One region of the Vreelandella sp. 2A-K22 genome, then DNA from elsewhere that is predicted to be linked to it. Evidence: riboswitches for the same ligand, from Rfam matches in the RefSeq annotation. Region 1 holds a riboswitch; each other region holds the start of a gene.
The links. Region 1 has a riboswitch for thiamine pyrophosphate ahead of thiM (hydroxyethylthiazole kinase). Riboswitches for the same ligand answer to the same signal wherever they lie in the genome.
Positions count from the first base shown of each region.

Region 2: it holds a riboswitch for thiamine pyrophosphate, as region 1 does, so the genes downstream of both, ACW17M_RS08215 (sodium:solute symporter family transporter) here and thiM (hydroxyethylthiazole kinase) in region 1, are expected to answer to the same signal.
Region 3: it holds a riboswitch for thiamine pyrophosphate, as region 1 does, so the genes downstream of both, tenA (thiaminase II) here and thiM (hydroxyethylthiazole kinase) in region 1, are expected to answer to the same signal.

Region 1 covers NZ_JBSUGC010000016.1:148,832-153,039, forward strand. The annotation lists gene ACW17M_RS20465 (LysR family transcriptional regulator) at 1-158, opposite strand, end outside; gene thiE (thiamine phosphate synthase) at 155-787, opposite strand; gene thiM (hydroxyethylthiazole kinase) at 777-1,586, opposite strand; TPP riboswitch at 1,610-1,708, opposite strand; gene ACW17M_RS20480 (hypothetical protein) at 1,763-2,107, opposite strand; gene gloA (lactoylglutathione lyase) at 2,352-2,888, shown strand; gene ACW17M_RS20490 (DUF6164 family protein) at 2,898-3,266, shown strand; gene ACW17M_RS20495 (cupin domain-containing protein) at 3,263-3,928, opposite strand; gene ampC (class C beta-lactamase) at 4,120-4,208, opposite strand, start outside.
Region 2 covers NZ_JBSUGC010000005.1:76,858-81,065, forward strand. The annotation lists gene ACW17M_RS08200 (CoA-acylating methylmalonate-semialdehyde dehydrogenase) at 1-688, shown strand, start outside; gene ACW17M_RS08205 (hypothetical protein) at 777-1,469, opposite strand; gene ACW17M_RS08210 (peroxidase-related enzyme) at 1,648-2,229, shown strand; TPP riboswitch at 2,354-2,459, shown strand; gene ACW17M_RS08215 (sodium:solute symporter family transporter) at 2,449-3,861, shown strand; gene corA (magnesium/cobalt transporter CorA) at 3,833-4,208, shown strand, end outside.
Region 3 covers NZ_JBSUGC010000006.1:245,720-249,927, reverse strand. The annotation lists gene thiC (phosphomethylpyrimidine synthase ThiC) at 1-1,378, opposite strand, end outside; gene tenA (thiaminase II) at 1,410-2,093, opposite strand; TPP riboswitch at 2,182-2,344, opposite strand; gene ACW17M_RS10595 (NAD(P)-dependent oxidoreductase) at 2,558-3,514, shown strand; gene ACW17M_RS10590 (class II aldolase/adducin family protein) at 3,568-4,208, shown strand, end outside.

The sequences.
Region 1 (4,208 bases):
GTGGTGCGTTGTATCAGTCGCGCGCCCAATGTCTCTTCCAGTGCCATGACCTGGCGGGATACGCGAGTGCGGGAAATATCCAGCGCTTCAGCAGCGCGGGTATAGCTACTCAACTCGGCTACCCGCACAAAAGCGACGATATGCTCTAACTGATTCATGACGCCGAATCGGCTTGGAAAATCTGAAAAGCGCGCGCTGCCTGGTAAGGGTCGGGCTGGCCACAAATGGCCGATATCACCGCTAAACCGTTCGCTCCCGCGCGCTGTACGCTAATCGCATGATCCGCTTTCAGCCCACCAATGGCCACGCTGGGCAGTGGGCACGCCTTGACCAGCGCCGCTAAACCGCCAAAGCCGATGGGCTGGGCGTGATCTTGTTTGCTCTCGGTGGCAAACACGGGACCAATCCCGACATAATCGAGTAGCTCAAACGGAGAGACTTGCAGCTGGGCGATAGTATTGATCGACAGGCCGATAATCGCTTGCTCACCTAGTACCCGGCGCGCTTGCTGAACGGCTGCGTCGCTCTGACCGACATGCAGGCCATCTGCCTGGCTTTCTAGTGCCACCTGCAAACGGTCGTTAATGATCAGCGGGATACCGGTGCCCGCCAGAAGCGCTTTTAACCGTTTGGCTTGGGCAATCATCTGTTCGTCGCTGGCATGCTTGTCACGCAACTGCACGATGGTGACACCGCCTTTTACCGCTGCCTCAACCGTTTGTTCCAAACCATGCTCTTGGCAGAGCGTGGCATCGGTGACCAAGTAGAGCGATAGATCAAGCGGCATGGATTGCCTCCAGTTGGGCATAAGTAGTGAGGTCGTCAGGGGTGAGTTGATACAGCGCATCCAGCAGTGCCACTTGAAAGCTACCAGGCCCGTTGGCGTGGCTGCCCGCACGCTCTCCTGTGACCGCAAAGCAGGCCAGCGCGGCTGCCGTTGCACCCAGTGGGGCGTCGCGGTTGGCAGCCACAAATCCCGCCACTAGCGCGCTCAGCCCACAGCCAAGCGTTGTTACACGGGGCATCAAAGGATGGCCACCGTTAATGCGGTAGTGCTGTGTGCCGTCCGTCACCCAGTCGCTTTCACCGGTCATCGCGACAATACAGCCGTGTTTTTGCGCTAATGCTATTGCAGCGTCCACGGCTTGGTCGGTGGCGGCTGTGGCGTCCACGCCGCGGCCTTGGCTAGCTAAACCGTTAAGGGCAAGAATTTCAGACGCATTGCCACGAATCACGCTGGGTTTAGCGGCCAGCAGCTTCGCGCACAGCGTTTGGCGATAGCGCGTGGCGCCAACGGCGACGGGATCTAATACCCAGGGAATGGCATGCTGATCGGCAGTCGCTGTGGCGGTGAGCATAGCGTCAGCCCAGTGGGCAGAGATCGTACCGATATTAATCGACAGCCCCGCGGAGATAGCCGTGAATTCAGCCACTTCTTCAGGCGCATGCAGCATGGCGGGCGACGCGCCGGTGGCTAACAGCAGGTTGGCAGTGCTGTTCATGGCCACATAGTTGGTCATGCAGTGAACCAGCGGTGTCACTGAGCGCAGCGTCTCAAGGTAATCGCCAAGCGGGCGTAGGGTCATAGCATCCTCCCGGCAGGGAGGTGGTAAGCGTTACCACGACTCCCTACGCCGGTGTTATCCGGTTCAGGTTCAAAGGGTGCTTCTCAGCCCAACCGTAACGGAGGGCGCCCCTGTCGAGGGATTACTATCCTTGCCTGAAGTAGCCCTGTAAAGCCCCGGATGCGGACGATAGCAATCTAACGAAACGAAATACGCGTACCGTAGGTAAGCATTTCATCAGGTGTCATCGCTTTACCCTCGACCCCAATCATCTCGTCACCACACTGGTCGGCGAAGGTTAGCACGCCGTGGGTCAAACCCAGTTGGCCCAGGGTATCGCGGATTTCGCCCGTGCCCAGAAAAGTACTGACGTGGCCCTTGTTATCGCTCAGCTCAGACACGCCGTTAGCATGGTGAAAACGCACTTTGTAGATTCCATCCATCGACTCGACTTCAACAATCGGCGAAAAACCGTTGTGAAGCGCATTGGAAAGCTGTTTTAGCGTCAGGTGGTCACCCAGCGTCATATCGATCGCACTCATGGAAAACTCCTGTGGACGCCTCAAAGGTGGGGCATCACTCATGTTGCGGGAACTGCTTTTTGTAAAGCTTATGAAGAATAAGTGTAGGGTTTTTGTTTAGTATTGCCAGTGCGCTTATCGGCACCTCGATACGACACTGCCTACGTGCTTGTAAGGGCTGTTATTATGGTCATAAAGCCCCCATGGTAAGCGGTACGTGAAGCTCAATGGATTCAATGATCAACATCAGCGATAGGAGAGCAAAATGAGTTTTCAAGGCGAGCAGCATCCTGGCGTCGTGGCTACGCCGCCCCAAACTCAAGGGTTTCGTTTAAACCACACCATGCTGCGGGTGAAAGACCCTGAGCAGGCATTGGCGTTCTACTCAAAAGTGTTTGGTATGCAGGTGATGCGGCGGTTGGATTTCGAAGAGATGCAGTTCTCGCTCTACTTCCTGGCCAACCTGGAACCCAGCGACAGCGTTCCGGACGATGCACAAGCGCGTACCGCCTGGACGTTTAGCCAGAAAGGGCTGCTGGAGCTGACCCACAACTGGGGGACTGAAGACCAGGAAGATTTCGCCTATCACGATGGCAATGCCGAACCCCAGGGCTTTGGGCATATCTGCTTCAACGTACCGGATTTGGCAGCGGCCCAGGCGTGGTTCGACGAGCATGACGTCACCTTCGTCAAACGCTCCGATCAGGGCAAGATGAAAGATGTTATCTTCGTTAAAGACCCGGATGGCTACTGGATCGAAGTGATTCAGGCAGACCTGATGGTGGGGAAGAGCGACTCTTGAGGCACGCCAATGGCTGAACTACTGTTCCGGCTGCGCCATGTGACCGACGAAGAGGCCATGGAGGTGCGTGACCTGCTCGCTGCCCATGGCTTTGATACCTATGAAACCCAGGCGGGCTTTTTCCGCCTGGGCGTTGACGCGATTTGGCTGCGCAATCCACATCAGCACGACGCTGCCATCGCGGCGTTAGAGGCCTACCAGGCGGAGCGCCTTGAGCGCGCCCAACGCGAGCATCAGGCGGCGGTTGAGCGGGGTGACGCGGAGACGCTGTGGCGTCGTTTGGCCGCTCACCCGGTGCAGGTCGTGTTAGTACTGCTAGCAGTGGGGCTTATTGCCGCCCTTACGCTGCTGCCGTTCCTGGGTATGTCGCGAAGCTAAGCGGCTGGCAGATGGCCGCGTTTGAGGTACATCATGACGCCATCATCACCGGCGGTAAGTGCCGGAGCAGAACCGCTGGGGTAGCGGCACCAGGTGCCTGCCGTGTAACTCTGTTCGCTATCGCTCAGTGTGCCTTCCAGAATCAAAAACTCCAGCCCGCCCAGCAGCGTGGGGTAGGTAATGGAGGTGCCCGCCGACCAGCGCTCCAGGCTGGTGCGCTCCTGCTTGTAGGTGTGCAGCATTTTATAGGCAATGCGCGGGCGTCGATCAGGCTGCCAGGGCAGCCGATGCGCTGGCACTGCCAACTGTAGCGTGTCGTTGGGGTCAAACTGGTGCAGTTTGACAAATATCAGCGCGCCTTCCTCGCCAATTTGCGGGGTATGGCCGGTGCCAATGGGGTTTCTTAAGTAGCTGCCCGCCGCGTAGCGCCCATGCTCATCGGCGAACACGCCTTCCAATACCAGAATCTCTTCGCCGCCGCCGTGGGTATGCCGCTCAAACTTTGTATTGGGGGCGTAGCGCACCAGGCTGGTAGCGCGAGCAACTTCATCACCAATCCGGTCAAACATCATGCGCTCTACCCCCGCGCTGGGGGAATCGACCCACTGATACTCTTCCGGGGTAACACAGGCAAAGTGGCTAAAATCGGCGTTTAGACGCATGGGAAAGGGCTCTTCGCAGTGAAGGTAAGTGACGGGGGAGGGTGCTAGTCTCCTTATCGACAGCAAAAAATGCAACTTTCGGTTGTTTGATCTTCGTTATATCGCCATAAAAAACACCCCAACCATTGGACGAATATCCAACGATTGGGGTGCAGTTCACGAAGGCGGCATCAGGTTGTCTGGCTGCTTGCTTAGGGCGCTTCAGTCAGTTTGGTAAGAATATGATGTGCAGCTTCGATGCGCGCCTGATTGGGGTAGTTGCGGTTAGCCAGCAGCACAA
Region 2 (4,208 bases), on a different contig from region 1:
GCTGGGCTCAGCTTTTGGCGCTGCGGGCCAACGCTGCATGGCGAACTCGGTAGTGGTGCTTGTCGGCGAGGCACGCGAGTGGCTAAGCGATATAGTAGATGCGGCGCGAGCAATGAAAGTAGGCCCAGGCACTCAGCTTGATGCGGACTTGGGCCCGCTGGTGTCACCTGCTGCCCGTGATCGTGTACTACGTTTAATCGATGCAGGGGAGAAAGAGGGCGCCAAACTGATGGTTGATGGTCGCAAGGTTCAGGTAGAGGGTTACCCCAACGGTAACTTCGTGGGGCCGACCCTGTTTGCCGATGTAACCGCCGATATGACCATTTATCGCGAAGAGATTTTTGGCCCCGTGCTGTGTGTGGTCAGTGTTGAAACCCTGGATGAGGCGATTGCCTTTATCAATGCCAATCCCAATGGCAACGGTACCTCCATCTTTACTAACTCAGGCTGGGTAGCGCGCCGGTTTGAAACCGATATCGATGTTGGACAAATTGGTATTAACGTGCCAATCCCCGTACCGGTCGCTTACTTTAGTTTCACCGGGTCAAGGGCTTCAAAGCTGGGCGATTTAGGGCCCAATGGTAAGCAGGCGATTGCATTCTGGACACAAACAAAAACCGTAACGGCACGTTGGTTTGAACCCGAGAATGTTTCCAGCGGTATTAATAGCACGATTTCGCTGGGTTAAAAAAGTGGCGCTAACTGGCTCCGCTTAAGCGGGGCCAGTTGCTAACGAGGTCGGTTAACCGCTTGGCAGATTAAGCCAGGTGGCTGGCTTAAAAGTTGTCAAACAGCGGAAGGCTCTCTTCAAGCAGCTGTTCAATGGGGCCGAGCTGGCTTTCATGCAATACTAACAGCGACTCCTTACCCATAAAGTGTTCAGCGGGGGGGACGAGCAGAGCAAACTCACCCTCTTCAAGGTGAAACTCATGTATTTCGCGCATTCCCAGCGGAGTTACACACTGCGTGCAGCGGTAGGTGTCATCTTCGCCATAAATCAGCCGATGGTACATTTTAAACAGCGTATATAGTGCCAAACCACCCTCAAAGGCTGGCCAGCGCGCAGGGGTCTCGCGAATATCGTTGGTAAGGTCTTGCCCTTCGGCTTCGGCGTCTGCAATTGCATTGGCAAGCGGGGCGGCAAGAATGGCGCTGTTGTCGGCAGGTAACGGTGTGTTGTGCTTAGAAGCGTGTTCAAAATCTTGTACAGCGCGCTTAAAGTCAGGAACGCCATCAAGAGTATAGTCGACATGCTGGAGGTCTTCGGGCTCACAGCCGCCATTTTCCCAGCCATGAATGACGCGAAGTGTCATTTGACCCCGTGTCATTGGGCGGGCAAGCAGCATATGTAGCATTATACGAATGTGCAGCTGACGCTCATCGGTATCATTTTCAAATGCTCGGTAAGGGTCAGTAAACAGCTCGTTTAGACGACCGGGGGTATGTTCCTTGGCTTCGTTATGGCTCATGACAGTGTCCCTTTGAACGAACTGTTTATTAAGAGTAGCGCATGTTTTTTTGTCACAGAACGAATCTTCAGTATGGCGAGTAGGGCGGCTGAATAAAAGCCTCTTAATTCAGCTTTTTGTTACACAACCGCTAAGCCGTTTTTATGAGATGGCTAAACTTAACAAGAAAGAGGTGAGCATGTCTTCATCATTAAGTCGTTTTAACGTGCCTGAAACATTGGATGACCTGCCTGACGATATTCGCAGTACCATTTTGACCGTTCAGGGTAAAGCGGGTTTTGTGCCCAATGTCTTTCTGATGTTGGCCCATCGCCCTGCTGAATTTCGTGCTTTTTTTGCCTATCACGATGCGTTGATGGAGCGCGAATCAGATACCCTCACCAAAGCCGAAAAAGAGATGATTGTAGTGGCTACCAGCGCACGTAATCGCTGCCTATATTGTGTGGTTGCTCACGGGGCACTGGTGCGCATTTACAGTAAAGACCCGCTACTCGCTGACCAAGTGGCGATCAACCATCGGGTGGCGCCGATTAGCGAGCGCCACCGGGTGATGCTCGATTTCGCCATGCACTGTGCCATCGATGTGGGTGAAATGACTGATGAATGGCTTGCCCGCCTGCTGGAAGTAGGCTTTAGCCAAGAGGATTGCTGGGATATAGGCGCGATCGCGGCGTTTTTTGGCTTGTCGAATCGGTTGGTTACCCTGGCAGGTACGCCACCCAATGAGGAGTTCTACCTGATGGGGCGAGTGCCTCGCTAAGAGGCGACCAGCGCACCTTAACTTTACTAAGCTATGATTTTGATTGAGAATAGTTCTTGAGACAGCGCTTCGAAAAGTACCCAAAAACGTACTTAGAAAAAGCGCTTAGCAAAACACCTACATTCACTGTCGCCAGGGGAGCCCTGCATAAAAGGGCTGAGATGCGGCTACGCAGACCCTGGAACCTGATCCGGTTCGTACCGGCGGAGGAAGTGCGACATGCTTTACCTAACGTTAGCCGTGCTTGGTGCGGCGCTGTGCTGCTTTGCTTACTTAGGCCTCCGGGCTCGCTGGGTGAATGGCCCACTTGATGACTATGTCACCGCCCGTAACTCGCAAACGGCATCTACCCTGGGGCTCTCCTTCCTTGCCTCCGGCATGGGCGCATGGATTCTCTTTGCTCCTCCTGAAATCGGCGCCTTTGTTGGCCCGCTGGCCCTGGCAGGCTATGCATTAGGCTCTGCGCTGCCGTTTATCGTCTTGGGGCTGTATGGGCCGAAGATTCGCCGGGCGTTGCCCGAGGGGCGCAGCATCGCCGAGTTTGCCGAAGCGTGCTATGGCCCTGGTGTAAGGCGCTGGGTAACGCTGGTATCAATCGCCTATATGGCGTGCTTTTTAGCTGCCGAGCTAACCGCTATTGGCGCCATTACCGCGCTGCTTTCCGATGTGCCCCCCGCACTGGTGATTATTGGCGTGGCGCTTACCACGCTCATCTATACTGCGGCAGGTGGTCTACGGGCCAGCCTTGCCACTGACCGTTGGCAGGCGTGGTTGTTACTGGTACTGCTGTGTGTGGTCGGTGGCATGGCCCTATGGCGGCTTCCCACTATTCCCAACGAGGCTGCGCTTCCTGCCATTCCCATCACCAGTGCGCTCAGCGTAGCGTTAACGCTAGTGATCGCGGTTACCGCGGCCAATCTCTTCCATCAAGGCTATTGGCAGCGCGTGTGGGCCGCTCAAGACGATCAAAGCCTGGGGCGCGGGGCATGGTTAGGTGGCGCAATGACGGTAGTCGTCGTCATGGTGATTGGTGGTCTGGGTGTATTGGCCGCGATGAGTGGTGTGCCATTAGGCGAGCCGCCGATGCCATTTTTTGCCCTGTTAAGTGATGCTCCTGTTTGGCTGACGCTACCCGCCTTGGTATTAGCGGTGACCTTGGTGGCCTCCAGTGTTGATACGCTGCAAAATGGTATTGCCTCGTTGGTGGTCGCGCGCAGCGAGCAGCAGGGCGTATCACTGGTGGCTGCCCGCTGGGTGACAGTGGTAGTAATGGTACCGGTGGTATTAATTGCCTTGCAGGGGTTGTCAGTACTGCGTCTGTTTTTGATTGCCGACCTGCTGTGTGCTGCCATTGTGGTACCTGTGCTGTTGGGCCTGTGGCAACGAATGACGCCACTGGCCGCCATTGTAGGTGGCATCGCGGGGCTGCTGGGTGCCATTCTCCCAGGGTGGTTAAGCCAAGGAAGCTTGGTCGCCGGGATGGTGGCCGCCAGTTTTCCGGGCAGTGTCCCTACCTTGGGGCCATTCGTCGGGGCGTTAATCGCCTCAACGCTGGTGAGTGTGCTGTTAGCCTACTTAACGCTAGCTATTCGCAAGGACATCCATGATTCGAACTCTTCTGACTACCCCTGAAGGTGAGACCCACGAGGGGGATGAAAGCCTGTTGGCTGTCTGGCAGGCGACGCCTGGCAGCCATATCTGGATCGATATGCAGGGCGAGTCCCAACAAAGCGAGCGGGCGATTTTAGAGGCGTTTGAGTTTCACCCCATGGCGATTCAAGATGCCCACAAAGAGCGCCATCCGCCAAAAATTGAAGAGTTTGATAATCACACCTTGATTATTTATCGTGGCATCTCCTCCTTTGATGCCGAACTAAACTATCTGCCTCAACAGGTCTGTTTCTTTGTGGGGGAGCGATTTCTGGTCACCCTCCACCCCGGCCAAGCGCTCTCCATAGAACGGCTATTCAACGAGCACG
Region 3 (4,208 bases), on a different contig from region 1:
TATAGAAGGGCGCTTCGTCGCAGTATTCCAACTGCTTATCCATGTTCTCTTTCACCAGGTGCATGGGCACGTGGCCGGGGCCTTCGATCATCACCTGCACATCGTGCTTCCAGGCAATATGGGTCAGCTCGCCCAAGGTTTTTAGCTCCGCCATCTGTGCTTCGTCATTGGCATCGGCCACTGAGCCAGGACGCAGGCCATCACCGAGGGAGAACGCCACATCGTACTGCTTGCAGATCTCGCAGATCTCCTCGAAGTGGGTGTACAAGAAGCTCTCCTGGTGATGGTACAAACACCATTTGGCCATGATCGAGCCGCCGCGGCTGACAATGCCGGTGACCCGCTTGGCGGTGAGCGGTACATAGCGCAGCAGTACGCCCGCGTGAATGGTGAAGTAGTCCACGCCCTGTTCGGCCTGCTCGATCAGCGTATCGCGGAAGACTTCCCAGGTGAGGTCTTCGGCCACGCCTTTGACCTTTTCCAGCGCCTGATAGATAGGCACTGTGCCAATCGGCACCGGAGAGTTGCGCAAAATCCACTCGCGGGTTTCGTGGATGTTCTGCCCAGTGGAGAGATCCATAATGGTGTCCGCGCCCCAGCGGATGCCCCAGGTCATCTTATCCACCTCCTCTTCGATAGAAGAAGTCACCGCTGAGTTACCCAGATTACCGTTAATTTTGACCAGGAAATTACGGCCAATAATCATCGGCTCGCTTTCTGGGTGGTTGATGTTATTGGGAATAATCGCCCGCCCTCTGGCGACTTCATCACGCACAAACTCAGGGGTGATTTCTTCCGGCAGGCTGGCGCCAAAGCTCTGGCCTTTGTGCTGATGGCCCAGAATGCGCTCTACTTCAGCGGTACCTAGCGCTTGACGGCGCTGGTTTTCGCGCAAGGCGATAAACTCCATTTCCGGGGTGATAATGCCCTGGCGGGCGTAGTGCAGCTGGGTCACGTTCTTGCCCGGTTTTGCTCGGCGTGGTGTGCGGGTTAGATCAAAGCGCAGCTGGGCAAGCGTCGGGTCGTTGGCGCGGCGGTTGCCGTAATCAGACGTGGGGCCTGATAGAAATTCGGTATCGTCACGCTCTTCAATCCAGGCTCGGCGTAGTTCCGGCAGACCGCGGCGCAGGTCATTGTTAGCATCCGGATCGCTATAGGGGCCTGAAGTGTCGTACACCAGCAGTGGCGGGTTCTCTTCATCAATGCCGGTGGTTTTGGTCGGCGACAGTGAAATTTCCCGGAACGGCACACGGATATCCGGGCGCGAACCTTCGATATATACCTTACGTGAGCCGGACAGCGGCGCAATGGCGGCGGCATCGACCTGGGCGGTTTCGGCTAAAAAGTGGCTGGTTTTGCTTGTTACGGTCTTAGTCATTACGGTTGTTTCCTTGTGTTGTTTTGCTGAATTAGTGGGTGAGGTCTTGGTCTATCAGCTCTAGGCCCATCTGCCAGAAGTCGATTTCCAGGCGGGTGGCGTCGCGGAAGATCTTGCTCAGTTCGGCAAAGCGGGCGGGGGTAATGTCGGCAAGGCGGATATTCAGCCATTCAAGCTCCGCCTGCATGGCGGCCTGAAACTCCTCGCCTTCGTACATGGCTATCCAGGCGTCGTAAGGGTTTTGTGCGCCGCGCAGGGTGGAAGGCTGGGCGTTTAGCCAGTTGGCGATTTCGCCGTAGCCCACCAGGCAGGGGGCCAACGCCACGTGCAAATCCAGCAGGTCGCCGCGGTTGCCGGTATCTAACACATAGCGGGTGTAGGCAAGCGTCGCTCTGGCTTCGGGAAGCTCCTCCAGTTCTTGCTCGGAAATCCCCCACTCCTGACAAAAGCCCACGTGCAGGCCCAGCTCCACATCCACAATGGCTTTCAAGCCTTCATGGGCTTGGCGAAGATCGGCGAGGGTGGGGCTTTTGTAGGCAGCCAGCGCATAGGCGCGGGCGAAGTGAATCAAAAACAGGTAGTCCTGCTTTAAATAGTGGCGAAACGACGCCCCGGGCAGCGTGGCGGTGCCTAGCTGGCGCACAAAATCGTGCTCAATATAGGCGCGCCAATCTTTCTGGCAAGCGGTAGTGAGATCAGTAAAGCGGTAGCCCATGACTCCTCCGGTGGTAATGATCCGGAGGGCGGGCGAAAAAGATCGAGGGAGTGGCGCAGAAGGGCGGCGTGCGATCGTGAGAGAGCAGCCGTGGCCATCGCTTGATCCCTACGCCGGTACCCTCGCTGCGAACTTGTGTAAGTAGCAGCGCATTAGCCGGATCAGGTTCTGCGGGATCAGCGCTCGGCAGCATTAATTGCTACGCCCTGCGCCATCTCAGCCGGATTTCACCGGCACCCCGTCAAGCTGTTCGTTGGTGGAGTGTAGGAGGCGGGTGAGGGAGATGCAAGGGTGTATGACATGGAAAGTTATCGGGAAACAATTTATTAGCATCATTACAGCGATGAGAGTTTAGGTGCTGTAATGGCGTTTCATGGCATCGGTACGTGAATTATTATACAGTTGAGTAACAAGTGGCTGTTTTACAGCCACTGCTATTTCGAATGTGAACCGTAGGAAGTTGCATGACCAACACGAACTCGATTTTAGGCGTCTATCTCAGTGATTCGCTCGACCTTGATGCCATTTATGGTAACGCCTTGCGCGATGAAGCGAGTGATGTCGTCCTGCGCCATCCCCATGAGATCGATAACCCCGAAGATGTGCGTTTTGCGATCTGCTGGTTGCCCAATGACAAGGCTTTCGAGAGCTATCCTAATCTTGAGCTGGCGATGTCTATCGGTGCCGGTGTTGATGCCCTGCTGGCGCATCCTGGCCTGAGCGATGAAGTACATATCGCCCGGGTGCGGGATCCACATCAGGCCGACTTGATGGCGGGTTTTGCCGCGCATGAGGTGCTCCATCGTGAGCGTGAGTTCACCACCCTGGAGCAAAATGCTGCCAAGGCGCATTGGGCGCCATTGACGATGCGCGCGCCAGCATCAAGAAAGGTGGCGGTGCTGGGACACGGCACCATGGGGCGCGCCGTGGTGAAAGCGGTGGCCGCGCTTGGCTTTTCTGTACACGTAGCCTGCCGCAGCGAGCCACAAGCGCCGGTTGAAGGCGTGACCTATCTGACAGGTGACGGGGCTGTCATGGCGGCAGCGGATGGCGCCGATTATCTGATCAATGTGCTGCCACTGACGGCTACCACTGAAAACGTGCTTAACAAGGCGCTGTTCGCGAAGCTCGCCAAAGACGCTTGGTTGGTGCAGATCGGTCGGGGTGAGCACTTGGTCGAGGACGATCTTCTCCTAGCGCTCGAACACGGCCATTTGGGTGGGGCGAGCCTGGATGTGTTCCGTGCAGAGCCGCTGCCTGCGGATCATCCCTTCTGGCAGCATGAGTGCCTGCGCATCACACCACACATTGCCAGTGATTCGTTGCCAGAGGTGGTCGCAGGGCAGGTTGTCGACACCGCCCGCGCCCTTCGCGATGGGCAGCCGCTTGCCATGGGCGTTGATCGGGCGCGCGGTTACTGACGTAAACGCTAACCACGTTGCATGACAATCACTTTGCTGCAAAGGAACACCTGATGAGTCTCGATAAGTCTCAACGCACCACGACGAGCAACGCCGAACAAGAAACCCGCATCGCGCTGGCAGCCTGCTATCGTCTGGCCGCCCACTATCGCATGACGGATCTGATCTACACTCATATTACCGCGCGGGTGCCTGGTGAGAAGGGACGTTTCCTGATCAACCCTTACGGTTGGCGTTGGGAGGAGATTACGGCTTCTTCGCTGGTGAAGATTGACGTTGATGGCCATAAGATTGATAACAGCCCAGAACAAGTGAATCCGGCTGGTTTCACCATCCATTCCGCGATTCATACTGCTAGCCACCATGCGGCCTGGGTGATGCATACCCACACGCGCGCTGGCGTGGCGGTGTCGTCGCTGGAGTCGGGCCTTGAAACACGGCTTAACCAGATTGCGCTGCAGTTTCACGAACGGGTGTCTTACCACGATTATGAAGGCATTGCCCTGGATCTGGCTGAGCGTGAGCGAATAGTGGCAAGCCTTGGCGACAACCCGGCGCTGGTGTTGCGTAACCATGGCCTGCTGACGACCGGTGCGTCGGCTGCAGAGATGTTCAACAATATGTTTTATCTTGAGCGTGCCTGTGAGCTACAGGTGGCGGCGCAGTCTACTGGCCAGCCCTTACGGCTGGTGCC